Regions from separate parts of the Mesorhizobium sp. M0968 genome, predicted to be linked through region 1. Evidence: predicted binding sites of a transcription regulator. Region 1 holds the regulator's gene; each other region holds the start of a gene.
What was found. The regulator LexA, encoded in region 1, represses DNA repair genes until DNA is damaged. The targets are predictions, from matches to a motif close to TGTTCNNNNTGTGTTCNG.

Region 1 (4,048 bases):
CCGGCTAACAAGATGGCCGCCGGCCGAGTGCCCGGTCAGCATCAGCGGCCCTGCAACCATCGCCGCCGCCTTGCCGATCGCCGCGCCGACCTCCTTGACGATGCCGCCAATGCGTATCTGCGGACAGAGCGTGTAGGACGGCATCGCCACCGCATAGCCGCGATCAACAGGGCCAGCGGCAAGATGCGACCAGAAATTCTTGTCGAATTCCATCCAGTAGCCGCCATGAACGAACACCACGAGTCCCTTAGGCTTGATGGCCGGCAGGAAAAGATCGAGCCGGTTGCGTGGATTGTCGCCATAGGCCATGTCGAGCCGCGCCCTGCCCTCGGTCGAAAGCACGTCGCGGAAAACCCGCGCGGGCTCGATCCAGGCCGCCGGCCAGCGATCGCTGCCGGCTATGTTGGCGCCGTTGGCATAGGCGTTGTCCCAATCGGCAATGTGACGTTCGAACACCCTGCGCCCTCCCTGGCATATGGCCTTGCAGCGTAGCCGTAAGCATCGCGCGGCGCGTCGTCGCCAGCCTCACGATTCCAGCTCTCGCATCAATCTCAAGTGACAGCTGCTTTGATGGCGAAGCGCGCATCCTTCCACGCACCGGTGTGCAGGATGTCCTCAAGCACTTTGACGGCCTGCCAGACATCGGCGTAGCCGACATAGAGCGGGGTGAAGCCGAAGCGCATGGTCGATGGCGCGCGAAAATCGCCGATCACGCCTCGTTCGATCAGCGCGCGCATGACCTGGTAGCCATGCTCATGCATGAATGAAATCTGGCTGCCGCGTTTTTCCCCATCGCGCGTGCTTTCGAGCGTGAGCCCGTAAGTGCCGCACTTTGCCTCGACAAGCTCGATGAACAGATCCGCCAGCGCGATGCTCTTCTTGCGCACCGCCGTCATGTCGACATCGTTCCAGATGTCGAGCGCGCCCTTCAGCGTGCGCATCGACAGGACCGGCTGTGTGCCGCACAGAAACTGGCGGATGCCGGTGCCGGCCGCATAGCCTGGCTCGAAGGCGAAGGGCCGTGCATGGCCCCACCAGCCGGTGAGCGGCTGCTGGATGTCGGAAAGATGCCGCTCAGCCGCATAGATGAAGGCAGGCGCGCCCGGGCCGCCATTCAGATATTTGTAGGTGCAGCCAACGGCAAAATCGGCGTTTGCCTTGTCGAGTTCGACTGGCATCGCGCCGGCGGTGTGGCAGAGATCCCAGACGATCATCGCCCCGGCTTCCTGAGCCCTGCGCGTCAGCGCCGGCATGTCGCGCAGTTCGCCCGACTTATAGTTGACGTGGTTGACCAGCACCACAGCGGTGCGTTCGTCGATCAGCTCTTCGATGGTCGGCGCGTCGACTCCCGAGAGGCGCAGCAGCGTATCTTTTCGCGTCGAAACCACACCCTCGGCCATGTAGAGGTCCGTCGGAAAACTATCGCCCTCGGCGACGATGACCTGCCGCTCCGGTCGCATGGCCATGGCGGCGTGCAGCAGCTTGTAGATATTGACCGATGTCGTGTCGCAGACCACTGTCTGGCCGGCCGCGGCCCCGATCAGGCGCCCGAGCTGGTCGCCAAGTTCAAGCGGCATGTTGAACCAGCCGGCCGTGTTCCATGCGCGGATGAGATCATGCGACCATTCTTCGGTCGCGGCCTTGTGCAGTTCATCGAAAGCGGCACGTGAAGCAGCTCCTAGCGAATTGCCGTCGAGATAGATCACTCCTTGCGGCAACACAAAGCGGTCGCGCATCGCGCGCAGCGGATCCGCGGCATCCATCGCCTTTATGGCCACGAGATCGGGAATTCCTGTCATGATTTGTCTGCTCCCCCAAGATCCAACGCAACGCCGGACACGCATCGACTGTTCTTCCATTACTTGGTTGCGCGCAGCAAGGCTCCACCGGCGAGAAGCAGCCTGACCAGGCGGTGGAAACCGGGACTTAACCCGAGGTTGGCGTTTTGAGTTCGTTTCGTTCACGGTGCATTGACCAAACCGCACAGTCGATACGGGTTCAATTCCGTGCCTTTTGCCGACCGACGGCCGATGCCAGTGCCGCCTTCTAGGAGGCCAGAAGGGCGCAAACGAAAGCAGAATCAAGGCGATGAGGCTCGCGGCGGTGAAAATGCGTTACGCCGGTAGGGGACGTCGTTTGTTTCCCGAGCCTTAACGCATTCATTAAACTTTAAACAGTTGCGGAACACAACTGGAACAGATAGTGTTTGTTCTGGGTTTGTTTTTCTGATTCTGTTGGGGGTCGCTATGCTGACACGCAAACAACACGAACTGCTTATGTTCATCCACGAAAGGTTGAAGGAAAGCGGTATCCCGCCTTCATTCGACGAGATGAAGGAAGCGCTCGACCTGGCTTCCAAATCCGGAATCCACCGGCTGATTACGGCGCTGGAGGAGCGCGGCTTCATTCGCCGTTTGCCCAACCGGGCCCGTGCGCTGGAGGTGCTACGCCTGCCTGACTCGATCGCCCCCGGCCTCAATGCGGCACGCAAGTTCTCGCCGAGTGTCATCCAGGGCAGCCTTGGGCAAGGCGCCCCTCGGCAGGGCAAGCCGACATCGTCGCGCGTGCCCGCAGCCGGAAATGACGACGATGTCGTCGCCGCCGTTTCGATCCCGGTAATGGGCCGCATCGCTGCCGGTGTGCCGATCGACGCCATCCAGCACCAGACGCATTCGATTTCGGTGCCGCCGGATATGATCATGGGCGGCGAGCATTATGCGCTCGAGGTCAAAGGCGATTCGATGATCGAGGCCGGCATTTTCGACGGCGACACGGTGATCATCCGCAATGCCGATACGGCGAGCCCCGGTGAGATCGTGGTGGCACTGGTCGACGAGGAGGAAGCGACGCTGAAGCGGTTCCGCCGCAAGGGCGCCTCGATCGCCCTGGAAGCCGCCAATCCGGCCTACGAGACGCGCATCTTCGGACCAGACAGGGTCAAGGTGCAGGGCAAGCTCGTCGGACTGATCCGCCGCTACTGAGTTCCGCCCTTGGCGCCGGCTTTGGGATTGTCGGCCCTGCGGTATGGCGGCAGGCCCCGTGCCGCGCGTGAAAATTTCCGTTGCACGTGCCAGGGCCGGTATGATTTTTCGACGGCGAAGCGGATCTCGGCGCGTGTTGCCGCTTGTGGATCGAAATAGACGGCGGCACTTCCCGCGCGCGCCAGTTGCCGTTTGGTGACGACGAGGACCAGCCGGTCGTAGTAGCAGGGGTTATGGGCGGTGGCGTCGTCGATGACGATCAAGCTGGCAAAGGCGCAGGCTGGCCGCGCAGTATCGCGGTCCGTGGCTTGCGCGATGATCGCGCCGGATGGATGCCTGGCAAGGCAGAGGCCGTCCGTGCAAATGAACGGCATGCCCGGCGGCAGGTCGGCCGGATCGGCAATGTCGAATTGCGGGTCGTTCTTTCCAGGGGTTTCCGGCGCGACGATGGCCTCCGATGTGAGCGCGCGTTTCCAGTTGTCGATGGTGAACTCATTCGGGCGTGCCCGGTTGACCGCGAGTTCACCGCTGCCGATCGACAGCGCGACCAGCCGTGCGTCCTCCGAGACCAATACGTCGGGAATGCGTGTCTGCGTTGTCGTCAGCAAGCCGGCGAGCGCAAAAGGAAGTGCCGCCAGCCGCAACCACGTCGTCGCCATGCTGGCAATGACGAGGGCGATCGTCACCAGAAGGACGGATCTCAGCGAAATCAGCCCGACCGCATCGATCGGCGAGCGCTCCGAGATCCACCCGGACAGGGCGATCATCGCCGTCAGCCCCTTGCCCATGACATAGAGGAAAGGGCCATCCGCACCGAACGGCATCGCCAGCGCGCTGAGAACGGCGAAGGGCATGACGACCAGTGAGACGATGGGCATGATGGCCAGATTGGCGAACAGGCTGAGCGGCGCCACGCGCTGGAAATGCCATATGGCGAAAAGCGCCGTGGCGCTCCCTGCAATGATCGAGGTCATCGCCAGACCGCACATGCCCAGCAGGACCTTTCGAGTGGCAAGGCGTAGCGGCGACTGCCGCGGCGGCGGCGTGGTGGCCCTCCCGGCGCGGTA
Region 2 (4,048 bases), on a different contig from region 1:
CGTGCAACCCAACGGCTACACCGAGCCAGTGCTGCACGCACGGCGGCTGGAGCTGAAGGCGCGGGATAACGGCTGAACCGAAAGCACGATGCACGCCGGCCAAGGGTAAGCGCCGGCGTCCCCCTCCCCCTTGAGGGGAGGGTGGCCCGAAGGGCCGGGTGGGGTCGCCAACGCAGTGCGCCAACCCAATTCTGACGGTGCGCCTTAGGAGGAGCATCGCAACGCTCCGCACCTCGGCCGGTTTCGAAATGCGACAGGCCGAGCGTCTCACCGGCGACCCCACCCGGCCGCTTCGCGGCCACCCTCCCCTCAAGGGGGAGGGGAACGTCACGCCGCCTGTGCCATCCGTTCCGAGCTCATGCGGTAGGAAATCGCTTCGGCCAGATGGATGCGGCCGACCGTCTCGCTGGTCTCGAGATCGGCCAGGGTCCGCGCCACCTTCAAGACGCGGTGATAAGCTCGTGCGGAAAAGCCGAGCTTTTCGCTGGCATCCCTCAGCAGCGACAGGCCGGCGGCGTCGGGCATGGCGATCTCCTCGATGACTGACGGCGAGCAATGCGCGTTGGTGGTGGCGGAGGTCGCGCCGAGCCGCTCGAAGCGCTCTCGCTGGATCGTACGGGCGCGGGCAACACGTAGTGCGACGGCGGCACTTTTCTCCGCCCGGTCCGGCCGGATCAGATCGCTGGCCGAGACCGCCGGCACCTCGATCCTGAGATCGATACGGTCGAGCAGCGGGCCGGAAATGCGCGCCTGGTAGTCGGTGCGACAGCGATCGCCGCGCAGGCAGCGATAGCCCGGCTCGCCGGCCATGCCGCAACGGCACGGGTTCATCGCCGCGACCAGCTGGATACGCGCCGGATAGGTGACGCGATGATTGGCGCGCGCGATCATGCAGTCGCCGGTCTCGAGCGGCTGGCGCAGTGCATCGAGCGCCTGCGGCGAGAATTCGGGGAACTCGTCGAGGAACAGCACGCCGTGATGGGCAAGCGAGGCCTCGCCCGGCCGCACGCGCAGACCGCCGCCGACCATCGCCGCCATCGAGGCCGAATGATGCGGCGCGCGGAACGGCCGCCGGTCGGTGAGTTTTCCTTCGCCGAGTTCGCCGGCCACCGAGGCGATCATCGAGACTTCGAGCAATTCCTTGGGCGCCAGCGGCGGCAGGATCGACGGCAGCCGCTGCGCCAGCATCGACTTTCCCGACCCCGGCGGTCCGACCATCAAAAGATTGTGGCCGCCGGCGGCCGCCACCTCCAGCGCCCGCTTGGCGGTCTCCTGGCCCTTGATGTCGGCGAGATCGGGCAGGTCGCGCGCCGCGGCATGGATGCCGGCTTCCGGCCGTGACAAAACCTGCGTGCCGCGAAAATGATTGGCGATGGCGATCAGGCTGCGCGGCGCCAATATGTCGAAATCCTTGCCGGCCCACGCCGCTTCCGGCCCGCAGGCGAACGGGCAGATCAAGCCCTTGCCTTCGGCATTGGCGCCGATCGCCGCCGGCAGCGCGCCCGCCACCGCGGCAATGGTGCCGTCGAGCGACAATTCGCCAAGCACGACATAGCCGGCCAGCATGTCGCCCGGAATGGCGCCGAGCGCCGCCATCAAACCGAGCGCGATCGGCAGATCGTAATGGCTGCCCTCCTTGGGCAGGTCGGCGGGCGCCAGATTGACCGTGACCTTCTTCGACGGCATCGACAGGCCGGATGCATGCAGCGCTGCCTGCACCCGCTCGCGGCTTTCGGCTACAGCCTTGTCGGCAAGGCCGACGATGTGCATGTTGACCTTGCCCGGCGCGATCATCACCTGCACGTCGACCGGCACGGCCTCGATGCCCTGGAAAGCAACCGTGCGAACCCGCGCCACCATGTCTTCACCCCGGATGCAGGCTTTGCCCCAAGCCTTTGCGATCATGCCGCGAACGGCGTCACCGGAGACAACCACAGATTTCCGGCGAAGGCAAGAACATTTGGGGAACAGCTGAGCGCAACGGCTGCAATGGTTTGCAACGCGGCCGCTCGCGAAGCGAGGCTAGTTGCGCTTCTCCTCCACGGCATCCCAGAACAGGCTGGCGATGTCGGCGCCGCCGAAGCGCTGCACTTCGCGTATGCCCGTCGGTGAGGTCACGTTGATCTCGGTCATGTAGTCGCCGATGACGTCGATGCCGACGAGGATGAAGCCGCGCTCTTTCAGCGCGGGGCCGATGCGGGCGCAGATCTCGCGTTCGCGTTCCGTCAATTCGGTCTTTTCGGCGCGGCCGCCGACATGCATGTTGGAGCGCGAATCATGCTCGGCCGGCACGCGGTTGATGGCGCCGACAGGCTCGCCGTCAATCAGGATGATGCGCTTGTCGCCAGCCCGCACCTCCTTGAGGTAGCGCTGCACGATGTAGGGTTCGCGGAACATCTGGCCGAACATTTCGAGCAGCGAGGCGAGGTTGCGGTCGGCCTCGTGCAGGTGAAAGATGCCGGCGCCGCCATTGCCGTAGAGCGGCTTGACGATGATATCGCCGAACTCCTTGCGAAAGGCGGCGACCTCGAGCGGGTCCTTGGTGATCAGCGTGTCCGGCATCAGGTCGGGAAATTCGGTGACGAAGATCTTTTCCGGGCTGTTGCGCACCCAGGCCGGGTCGTTGACCACCAGCGTCTTTGGGTGGATGCGCTCGAGGATATGCGTGGTGGTGATGTAGTTCATGTCGAAGGGCGGATCCTGCCGCAAAAGGATGACGTCCATCTCCGCAAGATCGGTGCGCACCTTCTCGCCCAGCGAATAATGGTTGCCCTTCTCGTCGCGGACCTGCATCGCCTCGATACGGGCAAACACCTTGCCTTCGCGCAGCGACAGCCGGTCGGGCGTGTAGTGGAACAGCTGGTGCCCGCGCCGCTGCGCTTCCAGCGACAGCGCAAACGACGTGTCGCCGGCAATCGACACGGTAGAGATGTGGTCCATCTGGACGGCGACTTTCAGGGGCATGGGTGCTCTCCGGCGCAGTTGCAACAAACGTGCGTCCACCCGGACGCACATACGCTCCAACACTTTGAATCCATGCATCGTGCTTTCCGAAAATCATTTCCGATTTTTCGGGCCGATGCATCGACGAGAGCGATATAAGGAAATCGGCGGCCTCTGCCAATCGGCCAAGGTCATGATGAGGCTGCGCTTCTGGCGCAGACCCCAATGCGATGTGCGTTCAGCGGTCGAAGACCAGCTTGGAATAGCCGAGGAAGGACAGCGCCATGGCAACCAGCGAGGCGACCGCAAGGGCGACGAGCGGCGGCACCATCGGCAGCGCGAACAGCATGGCGCAATAGACGAGATAATTGACGAGGCTGGTGGCGATGCCGACGCCGCCATAGCGTGCGCCCTCTTGCGCGACGCCGCGGCTGGAAGGCGAGAAGGTCAGATGGCGATTGATCAGCCAGGTGACGGACAAGGCAAAACCGATCGAGATGATGCGAGCCGCGAAGGGGCCAAGCGGCGCTATCGCCAACACCAGCCAAAGCGCCGCCGCGTCGGCGACGAAGCCGATGCCGCCGGCGACAATGAAGCGGGCGAGGCGTCCCATTTAGGGCTCTAAGCCGCCCGCGGGGTCTTGCGCGGTCCGGTCTTCAAAGTCGCGAGCGCACTTGCGCGTTCGCGTTCGACGCGGCCGGAAGGCATCGACAGATAGAAGATGCGCTTCTGTTCGGCCCGGCCGCGCGACACCGAATCGAGGATTACCCCGGTCACCGCCGCCAGCATCGACAGCAGCAGCAGCCCGACCGACAGCACCCACGTCGGCATGCGCGGCACAAGCCCGGTTTCGGCGAACTCGATCAGCACCGGCGCCATCAGAAACAGGCTTGATGCCAGGAAGAACACCGAAAAAGCGCCGAAGAAACGCAGTGGCTGCGTCTCCTTCATCAGCATGGCGAACATCCACAGGATCTTCGCGCCGTCGCGAAAGGTCGACAGCTTCGACGAGGAGCCTTCCGGCCGGCGGCCATAGTCGAGTCCGATCTCGCTGACCGGCAATTTGAGCTGCGAGGCGTGCACCGACATTTCGGTCTCGATCTCG
Region 3 (4,048 bases), on a different contig from region 1:
CTCGAAACCGCAAACGCCGCTATCGAGGCCGTCTACTTCTTTGAGACGGGGATCGGCTCGATGGTGGCGAAACTCCGGCCGGAGGTCGACGCCGAAGTTATAGTCATTGGTTTCGAGGGCATGACCGGCTCGGCGCTGATCATGGGCGGCGATCGATCGCCGCACGACTGCTACATTCAAGCGAATGCCGAGGTTGCCAGCATGGACGCCGAGCCATTCACAAAGGCGCTTTCCGACAGCCCGACGCTGCGGCTTTTTCTGCTGCGGTACGTGCACTACGCGTGGATCCAGGCAAGCTATACCGCCCTCGCCAATGCGCGTTTGAAACTGGAAGAACGGCTGGCAAGATGGCTGGTCATGTGCAACGACCGCATAGAAGGCGACCGGCTGCCGATTACCCATGAATTCCTGTCGGTCATGTTGGGTGTACGACGGCCGGGCGTCACCCTGGCACTTCAAATGCTGGAAGGCCGCGGTCTGATCAGGTCAAATCGTGGCGAGGTCATCGTCCGTGATCGAATTGGTCTCATCACCTTGGCAAACAGCTCATATGGCCAGCCGGAGGCGGAATATGCGCGCCTGATCGGCGAGCAGGCATCTCCATGATCCGCGCCAATATCGAAGTCCGCCGATGGGATGAGACAAACTACCTAAAGCGGCAGGCCATCGCTAATGCTGGGCGGGGGGTCTCGATTCGCGAAGGGCAACCCCTGCTGGTTGCGACCGTTGAGTGAGGGACGCCGAGTCTCTCCCTTCCCGCAAAGAATTGATATGTTGAGACCGGAGGCTCTGTCAGCGCCGTTGGCGACCAGAGCAGGATATGGCTGCCAGTCCGGCGCGGGAACCACCATCCAGCCGCAGTCGACGTGTTGTCCGGGTCCCGGCCAGCGTCGACGTTACTCCGACCGATCCCACACACTGACCAGGTCGGTGACTGTGGCGGAACAAATCATGATCGTTTCTCATTGTGCTGATCAATCAAGGGAGATTGACCATGGGCGACCGGCACAACCCAAAAATCGAGGCATCGGCAAATGTCGGAAAAGACCCGGAAGATTGGGTCAGCGGAGATGACCCAATGACTCCCGCACAAGCCTCATATCTGAAAACTCTGGCCGAACAGGCCGACGACCCTGAGGCCTATGCCGACGGCCTTAGCAAGGCGGAAGCTTCTAAACGCATTGGTGCACTCCGGGAAAAGTTAGGCCTGTAGCGTCCGCCCGTGGCTTTTCGTCTCTAGCAAAGGACAGCCGATCGGATGGATTGGGACAGTTTTGGTGCAGGTGACCCGCAATGAATCTTCTGAATTCAGTGCATTGTGGCTCGACCGGCGATCGAGACGACAAACGGCGGATGGGAGCGGCTCATAGGGTACAACAGCCCGGCATTCGCCCTAAACCCACCGAGACCTCGCACCCGCCGATCCAATCCTACTGTCGAAACAGATCAGGCCCTTCCGACGAGGGCGATGGTCACCAAAGACACAAACAGGACAAGGGCGATTGCAGCGCCCCAGAAGAAAACTTTTTCGGTGCCGCGTTGCTCTTCCTCGCGAGATATGTCTTTCGCCATTGTATGCATCCTTTGCGAAGGCCAGCGACTGAGCAACGTGCTGTGCCAAGGCTGGGTTCCCGATAAACTACTTGCCCGCTTCGCACTGTGAGACAGTTCTCGGAATGAAACTCCAACCGTCGGTTGGTGGACGCATCGCAGCTGGTGCATCTAAAGTTCGCGTGGTCCGCGCGCACCGGGCATGTCCGACCCCCCGCTCGGTGCAACAGCGTTTGATCGACCCGCCGCATCAACCTGTGCGGCGGGCTTTTTTCCTCACGCGATGGAACACCGGCGCGCAGGAAAAGTTCTGCCCACGCAGCAAACTCTTTCCCTCATATTTTTGCTGCCAGATCGGATATCTCCGATCGGCCCGCGTCGTTCTTATCCTCCGGCGACGCGGGCTCGCCGTCCTGCTATCGGTCGAGGAACCACAGAACAACCGAAAGCACGATGCGTCAGGACCCGGTGCCAATCGGAGCACAAACGTGAAGTTCTCACGCGGATCCTGGTCAACCGTAGCGGCATATGTAAGGCGGGAGCGTCTTCACCGATCGCCTCATCGGCTTCCTCTTGCAGGTCTAACTATACGTTCTGATGTTCTTGGACCCAAATGAGCTGCACCGCGTTGTTTGCGCGCATGCTGTGCTTCGCAATCTGATGGAAAAATCCGACGCCCCTGCTGCACCGCAGACGGCTCCTGGTGCCGAAGCGCGCTTTCCGTACGATCGTGCGGCGGTTGAGCGGTTTCGACAGACATTCCCGCGCGCCAGGTGGAGTGACGAGCGCAGAACCTGGTTCGTGCCAGGAAAGACTGCAGAGCGGCGGATCCAGCGCTGGCTTGTGCAAGAGGCGGATTTGCGAGCAGCACATGATGACAGCAAGGGACGGGATGCCTTCGCCTTCGATCCCCTGTCGAGCCGGTATCTGGAAGTCGCGGACGACCTGCGCATCCGCACGCCTTATTCGCGGACGGTTCTTGAGGAACTACGAGCCGTTCCATGGGCGAGCTGGGACGACGAACTGCGGGCCTGGAGGGTGCCTTTCCGCTCATACGAGGAGTTGAAGCGCCATTGGCCAAGCATCGAAAGGGCCGCAGGCCGCGCAGAACCGGAGGAGAGGAAACGGCGACGAGAAGCGTCCAAAGACTCCGAGGAACATAAAGCCGCCAGATTGCGGTATGCCGAACGCAGGCGACGTCGCTACCCACTGCCCCCGGACGATTTACCCCGGCTTGGCCGTGCCGTGGCAACGGAGCAATACGGTATCGTGGTCTTCACCGAGATTTCGGGTGAACTCGTCGACGCCTCGCAGATAGCAGCGTTCTATCCGCATTTGATCGAGGCGAACGTCGACCACGTCTGGGGCCGATGGCGTCCGGCGACGTTGGCTGAATTGATTAGAACATGGCCCGCTCGGCGTGCTGCCGGATTACCGGAACGGCAGCGAGGCTGGTGGCAACCAACGCTGGCCGAACTCAGGATAGCTCGCCAAATAGCTCGAAGCCTGGCGCGAAGAAGGGCACAAGGCTTATGGCATTGTTCTAGCTTTTGAAGCTGGGGCCGTTTTCCACCGTCTGTCCGATTGCCCTAGTGTTGAGATGTTACCCCGATCGGAGCCTTCCATGTGCAACGATTGCGAACAACATATGGCTTGGCTGAACATTGCTCGATGATGACGTCGCTGGCCTTGAAGCTCCCATGCATGAAACCGAACTTGACGTGGGCGTAGGCGCACGACACCAGCATCGATGATCCGGCTCCAATAACCCGCGTGGCAGTAAAGCCATCGACCGGCTTCTATGACGTTTGGAACGCACCGGCCGGACCTAGACTAACGGTGGGTGGGTGGTCAACTTGCCTTCCGAGGGAGCTTGGGAGCAGCACACGATTCCTGCTTCCGGCGTGGCGTTCCTCGAATTTGCCAGAACGATGTACCTGAACGCGAAAGATTCATGTCCGCTTCACGCTCAGCGTTTATGCCATCGCCGGACTGCGATGAAGTCCGCCGCTCCGCTACCGTGTGGCGGGCGCGCCAAGGTCATCCTGAACGTCAAACCGTTTCTGCAGAATTTTGACGCTCAAGGCCGATCCGAGGCCAACTGGGAGTGCATACCAGCTTGGAATTGTGCGGAACCGTACGAAGTCGATTGCAAGCAACCAACCTGGTTGGCCGGGCATTAATTTAGCAAAGCGTGAATTAGGAAGGCATCGGGAGGAAGACCATGCTGCACGTTAACATGCCTCGCGAATTTGAGGTCGGCGATGAGGTGGCGCTGGCAGGTATCGTGATCGCGATTCTCCCCAGTGGGCGCGCCAGGGTGAGCATTCCTTCGTATGACCATCCTTATACGATTGATCCGCCACCGAAAGTCCGGGCCGGCGACAGAGTGGTTCTTGTTGGGGACGTCACCCGCGTCCATCGCGGGGTGAACAAACTCACTGTGCGGATTGACTGCGGCGGGGTGATCACTGTCGACAATTCGGCGATTACTCGG
Region 4 (4,048 bases), on a different contig from region 1:
ATATCTCGAGCGCGTGCCGCAACCAAGCGCCTGGATGAGGTCGGATATCTGCTGGTTGGCGGCAAGCTTGTCGTTGCCGGCGCTGGCGACGTTGAGGATCTTGCCGCGCAGCGGCAGCACCGCCTGGCTGGCGCGGTCGCGCGCCTGCTTTGCCGAACCGCCGGCCGAATCGCCCTCGACGATGAACAACTCGGCACCGGCGGCGGCATTCTGCGTGCAGTCGGCGAGCTTGCCGGGCAGGCGCAGCTTGCGCACCGCACTCTTGCGCGACACTTCCTTTTCCTGGCGGCGGCGCACCCGCTCGTCGGCGCGCGCGATCACCCATTCGAGCAGTTTCGAAGCCTCCTGCGGATTGTCGGCCAGCCAGTGGTCGAACGGGTCGCGGATGGCGCTTTCGACGATGCGGATCGCCTCGATCGTCGCCAGCCTGTCCTTGGTCTGGCCGACGAATTCCGGTTCGCGGATGAACACCGACAGCATGCCCGCCGCCGAGATCATCACATCCTCGGAAGTGACGATCGAGGCGCGCTTGTTGCCGACCAGGTCGGCATAAGCGCGCAAGCCGCGCGTCAGGACGTTGCGGAAGCCGGCCTCATGCGTGCCGCCTTCGGCGGTCGGAATGGTGTTGCAATAGGAATTGACAAAACCGTCGCCGCCGAACCAGGTCACCGCCCATTCGAGCGAACCGTGGCCACCCTGCTTCTCGCTCTTACCGGCAAACATTTCACGGGTCACCTGGAATTCGTCGCCGAGCGAGGCTTTCAGATAATCCTTGAGGCCGCCCGGAAAATGGAATTCTGCCTTGGCCGGCGTCGTGTCCTTTTCCCTGATCAGCGACGGGTCGCAGGTCCAGCGGATTTCGACACCGCCGAACAGATAAGCCTTTGACCGCGCCATGCGGTAGAGCCGCGTCGGCTCGAAAGCAGCGCCCTTGCCGAAAATCTGCTCGTCTGGATGGAAGCGGATCTTCGTGCCGCGGCGGTTGTGCACCTCCCCGAGCTGCTCCAGGCCGGTCACAGGAATGCCGCGCGAGAACTTTTGCCGATAAAGTTTCCTTCCCAGCGCCACCTCGACCTCGAGATGGTCGGACAGCGCGTTGACCACGGAAACGCCGACACCGTGCAGGCCGCCGGACGTCTCGTAAACCTTGCTGTCGAACTTGCCGCCTGAATGCAGCGTCGTCATGATGAGTTCGAGCGCCGGCTTCTTGAATTTCGGGTGCGGATCGACCGGAATGCCGCGGCCGTTGTCGGTGACGGACAGGTATCCGTCGGCGGAAAGCTCGACATCGATGAAGGTCGCATGGCCGGCGACCGCCTCGTCCATCGAATTGTCGATGACCTCGGCGAACAGATGGTGCATCGCCTTGTCGTCGGTGCCGCCAATGTACATGCCCGGGCGGCGGCGCACCGGTTCCAGCCCCTCCAGCACTTCGATGTCGGCGGCACTATAGCTCTCGCTGGCGTCGCGGGGCGCCGGCCGCTTCGCCGCCTGCACCAGCGGGTCGGCCGGGCGCGCGGCGGCGCGAGCCGGTTGCGGCTGCTTGTCCAATTTGGCGAAAAGATCGTTATTGTCGTCCATGCCGGTCCTGGATTCCGATGCTGCGAATCACCACCCGATACTGCCACGCTTTTGGCGGGCAGGCGACGGTGGTTCCTGTTACGTTCGAGGATAGGGCCTCTTACTGCAAAACCATTCGACAGCCAAGCGGCGGAAATGGGGTCGAAGGTGGAGCATCGACGTTTTGTAAACCCTGTCCGAAGGTTACGCCGGAAGATTGGCTAAAAGGCGGTATTTGCGGACTGTCGCTGACCTAGAATGCAGCGGAACCCTCAAGAGGCAGTCGCTTAAGCATGTTGGATTACAGTTCGCTCCTGCTCGCGGCGGCGCTGTCGGGCACGTGCCTTAGCATCACCATGTTTGCCATCTGGTTCAGCGCGCCACAGGCACGCTTTGTGCTGACGGTGGCGTGTGGCATTCTCGTGCTCGTCGCACATGTGGTGTTGTTCTGGCATTACACCAGGGATCCAAGCGCCTGGCTTTGCCAGATCGTGCTTGCGCTGCTCAGCCTCGGCTTCCTGATCATCTGCCTGTCGGCCATGCAATACCTCGGCATAGGCGACTACAGGCGAGCCATCTTGCCGACCTTGGTTGCGATGGCCGTTTGCGCGGGCGCGACGTATCTCGGGTTTGATGGTGTCGGCTTTATTGTCACCTACGCGACGGTAACGGCGCTGCTCTCGCTCATCGGGGCGATGTTCTGGATTGAGGGTGGTCACGATCGCCGGATATTGCTGGTCGTCTCGTTCCTGAGCGGCGTCTGTGCCCTGTCGTTCGGACTTTGCGGCGCGGTCCTGCTGGTCACGGGCCAATGGGTGCTCGGTGTAGCACCGGACAATTGGGCCGAGCGGGTGAATTCCGTCGTGGCCGTCGCCTGCATGACCGGGCTCGGCGCATTGACGCTCTCCCTGCACCATTTGCAGGCGCAGATCGAACTGAAGGCCGAGACGATGACCGATCCATTGACCGGGCTGATGAATCGGCGGGCGTTGACGGCACTCTACGGCGAGCGGGTCTTCGGTCCGTTCATGTCCGTTGCCATGTTCGACCTTGACCATTTCAAGAGGACGAACGACGTATTCGGTCACCCGGTCGGCGACCAGGTTCTGTGCCGCTTTGCCGCCGTCATCAGGAAATACGCCCGGACCGGCGTCGACGCCTTCCGGTTGGGCGGCGAGGAATTCGTGCTCGTCATGTCGCGGATGACGGAAGAGAAGGCCTATGACATTGCGAGCAAGATCAGCGTCGCCTTCGGCACGGAAGTCGTGGCCACCCAACTCGGTCCGTTGCGAAGCACAGTCAGCGGCGGCATCGGCTTTGGCGGAACAAACGGCACCGGTCTCGACGATGTGCTGGCCGAAGCCGACGCAGCACTCTATGCGGCAAAGCGCGCCGGGCGAAATCGCGTCGTCGTCCGGGACCGGGCGAGCAAGGCCGACGGGCCGGCCTTGCGTTCTGCCTGATTGAGGTTTCTATCTTCTTGTTAGACCCATGATCTTGTCCGAAAACCGGATTCCACTTTTCGGGATCATGATCTATTCCGCCGCACCCAGATATTCCGACAGCGGCGGGCAGGAGCAGACAAGGTTGCGGTCGCCGGCGACATTGTCGATGCGTGACACCGGCGGCCAGTACTTTGCTGCGGTGTCGGCATCGCCGGCTGGATAGGCTGCCTCCAGACGCGAATAGGGATGGGTCCACTGGCCGGCCAATGCCTCGGCGGCGGTGTGCGGCGCGTTGACCAGAGGATTGTCGCCCAACGGCCATTCGCCCTTCGCCACCTTGGCTGCCTCGCCGGCTATGGCGATCATCGCCTCGCAGAAACGATCCAGCTCGCGCTTGGGCTCGGACTCGGTCGGCTCGACCATCAGCGTGCCGGCCACCGGGAACGACATGGTCGGCGCGTGGAAGCCATAGTCGATCAGCCGCTTGGCGATATCGTCGACGCTGATGCCGGCGCTGTCCTTGAGCACGCGGGTGTCGAGGATGCATTCATGCGCGACGCGTCCGTTGCGCCCTTTGTAAAGCAGTGGGAAATGCTCGCCAAGCCGCGTCGCCACATAGTTGGCGGAGATGATCGCCGTCTCGGTCGCCTGCTTCAGGCCGGAAGCGCCCATCATGCGGATATACATCCAGGTGATCGGCAGGATGGAGGCACTGCCGAACGGTGCCGCCGCCACGGCATGGGCCGAGCCTTCGGTGACGTGGCCGGGCAGATATGGCTTCAAATGCGCCTTGACGCCGATCGGGCCGACGCCGGGGCCGCCGCCGCCATGCGGGATGCAGAAGGTCTTGTGCAGGTTCATGTGGCAGACATCGGCGCCGATATCGCCGGGACGGGCGAGGCCGACCAGCGCGTTGAGGTTGGCGCCGTCGAAATAGACCTGGCCGCCATGGCTGTGGACGAGGGCACAGAGATCGCGCGCGCCTTCCTCGAAGACGCCATGCGTCGAAGGATAGGTGAACATCAGCGCCGCAAGGTTGTGCG

Region 2: the regulator LexA is predicted to act here: its motif matches at 1,953-1,970, upstream of NKH67_RS24060 (YifB family Mg chelatase-like AAA ATPase).
Region 3: the regulator LexA is predicted to act here: its motif matches at 941-958, upstream of NKH67_RS20000 (DUF3072 domain-containing protein).
Region 4: the regulator LexA is predicted to act here: its motif matches at 1,652-1,669, upstream of parE (DNA topoisomerase IV subunit B).

What each region holds. Positions count from the first base shown of each region.
Region 1 covers NZ_JAMYNL010000014.1:51,208-55,255, reverse strand. The annotation lists gene NKH67_RS22100 (hormone-sensitive lipase) at 1-456, opposite strand, end outside; gene kynU (kynureninase) at 552-1,799, opposite strand; gene lexA (transcriptional repressor LexA) at 2,247-2,981, shown strand; gene NKH67_RS22085 (ComEC/Rec2 family competence protein) at 2,975-4,048, opposite strand, start outside.
Region 2 covers NZ_JAMYNL010000017.1:32,144-36,191, reverse strand. The annotation lists gene NKH67_RS24065 (malate synthase G) at 1-76, shown strand, start outside; gene NKH67_RS24060 (YifB family Mg chelatase-like AAA ATPase) at 328-1,860, opposite strand; gene gshB (glutathione synthase) at 2,023-2,964, opposite strand; gene NKH67_RS24050 (GtrA family protein) at 3,182-3,556, opposite strand; gene NKH67_RS24045 (glycosyltransferase) at 3,565-4,048, opposite strand, start outside.
Region 3 covers NZ_JAMYNL010000011.1:60,661-64,708, forward strand. The annotation lists gene NKH67_RS19995 (Crp/Fnr family transcriptional regulator) at 1-606, shown strand, start outside; gene NKH67_RS20000 (DUF3072 domain-containing protein) at 995-1,213, shown strand; gene NKH67_RS20005 (hypothetical protein) at 1,447-1,572, opposite strand; gene NKH67_RS20010 (hypothetical protein) at 2,212-3,105, shown strand; gene NKH67_RS20015 (hypothetical protein) at 3,776-4,048, shown strand, end outside.
Region 4 covers NZ_JAMYNL010000002.1:23,930-27,977, reverse strand. The annotation lists gene parE (DNA topoisomerase IV subunit B) at 1-1,581, opposite strand, end outside; gene NKH67_RS02965 (GGDEF domain-containing protein) at 1,854-3,023, shown strand; gene gcvP (aminomethyl-transferring glycine dehydrogenase) at 3,096-4,048, opposite strand, start outside.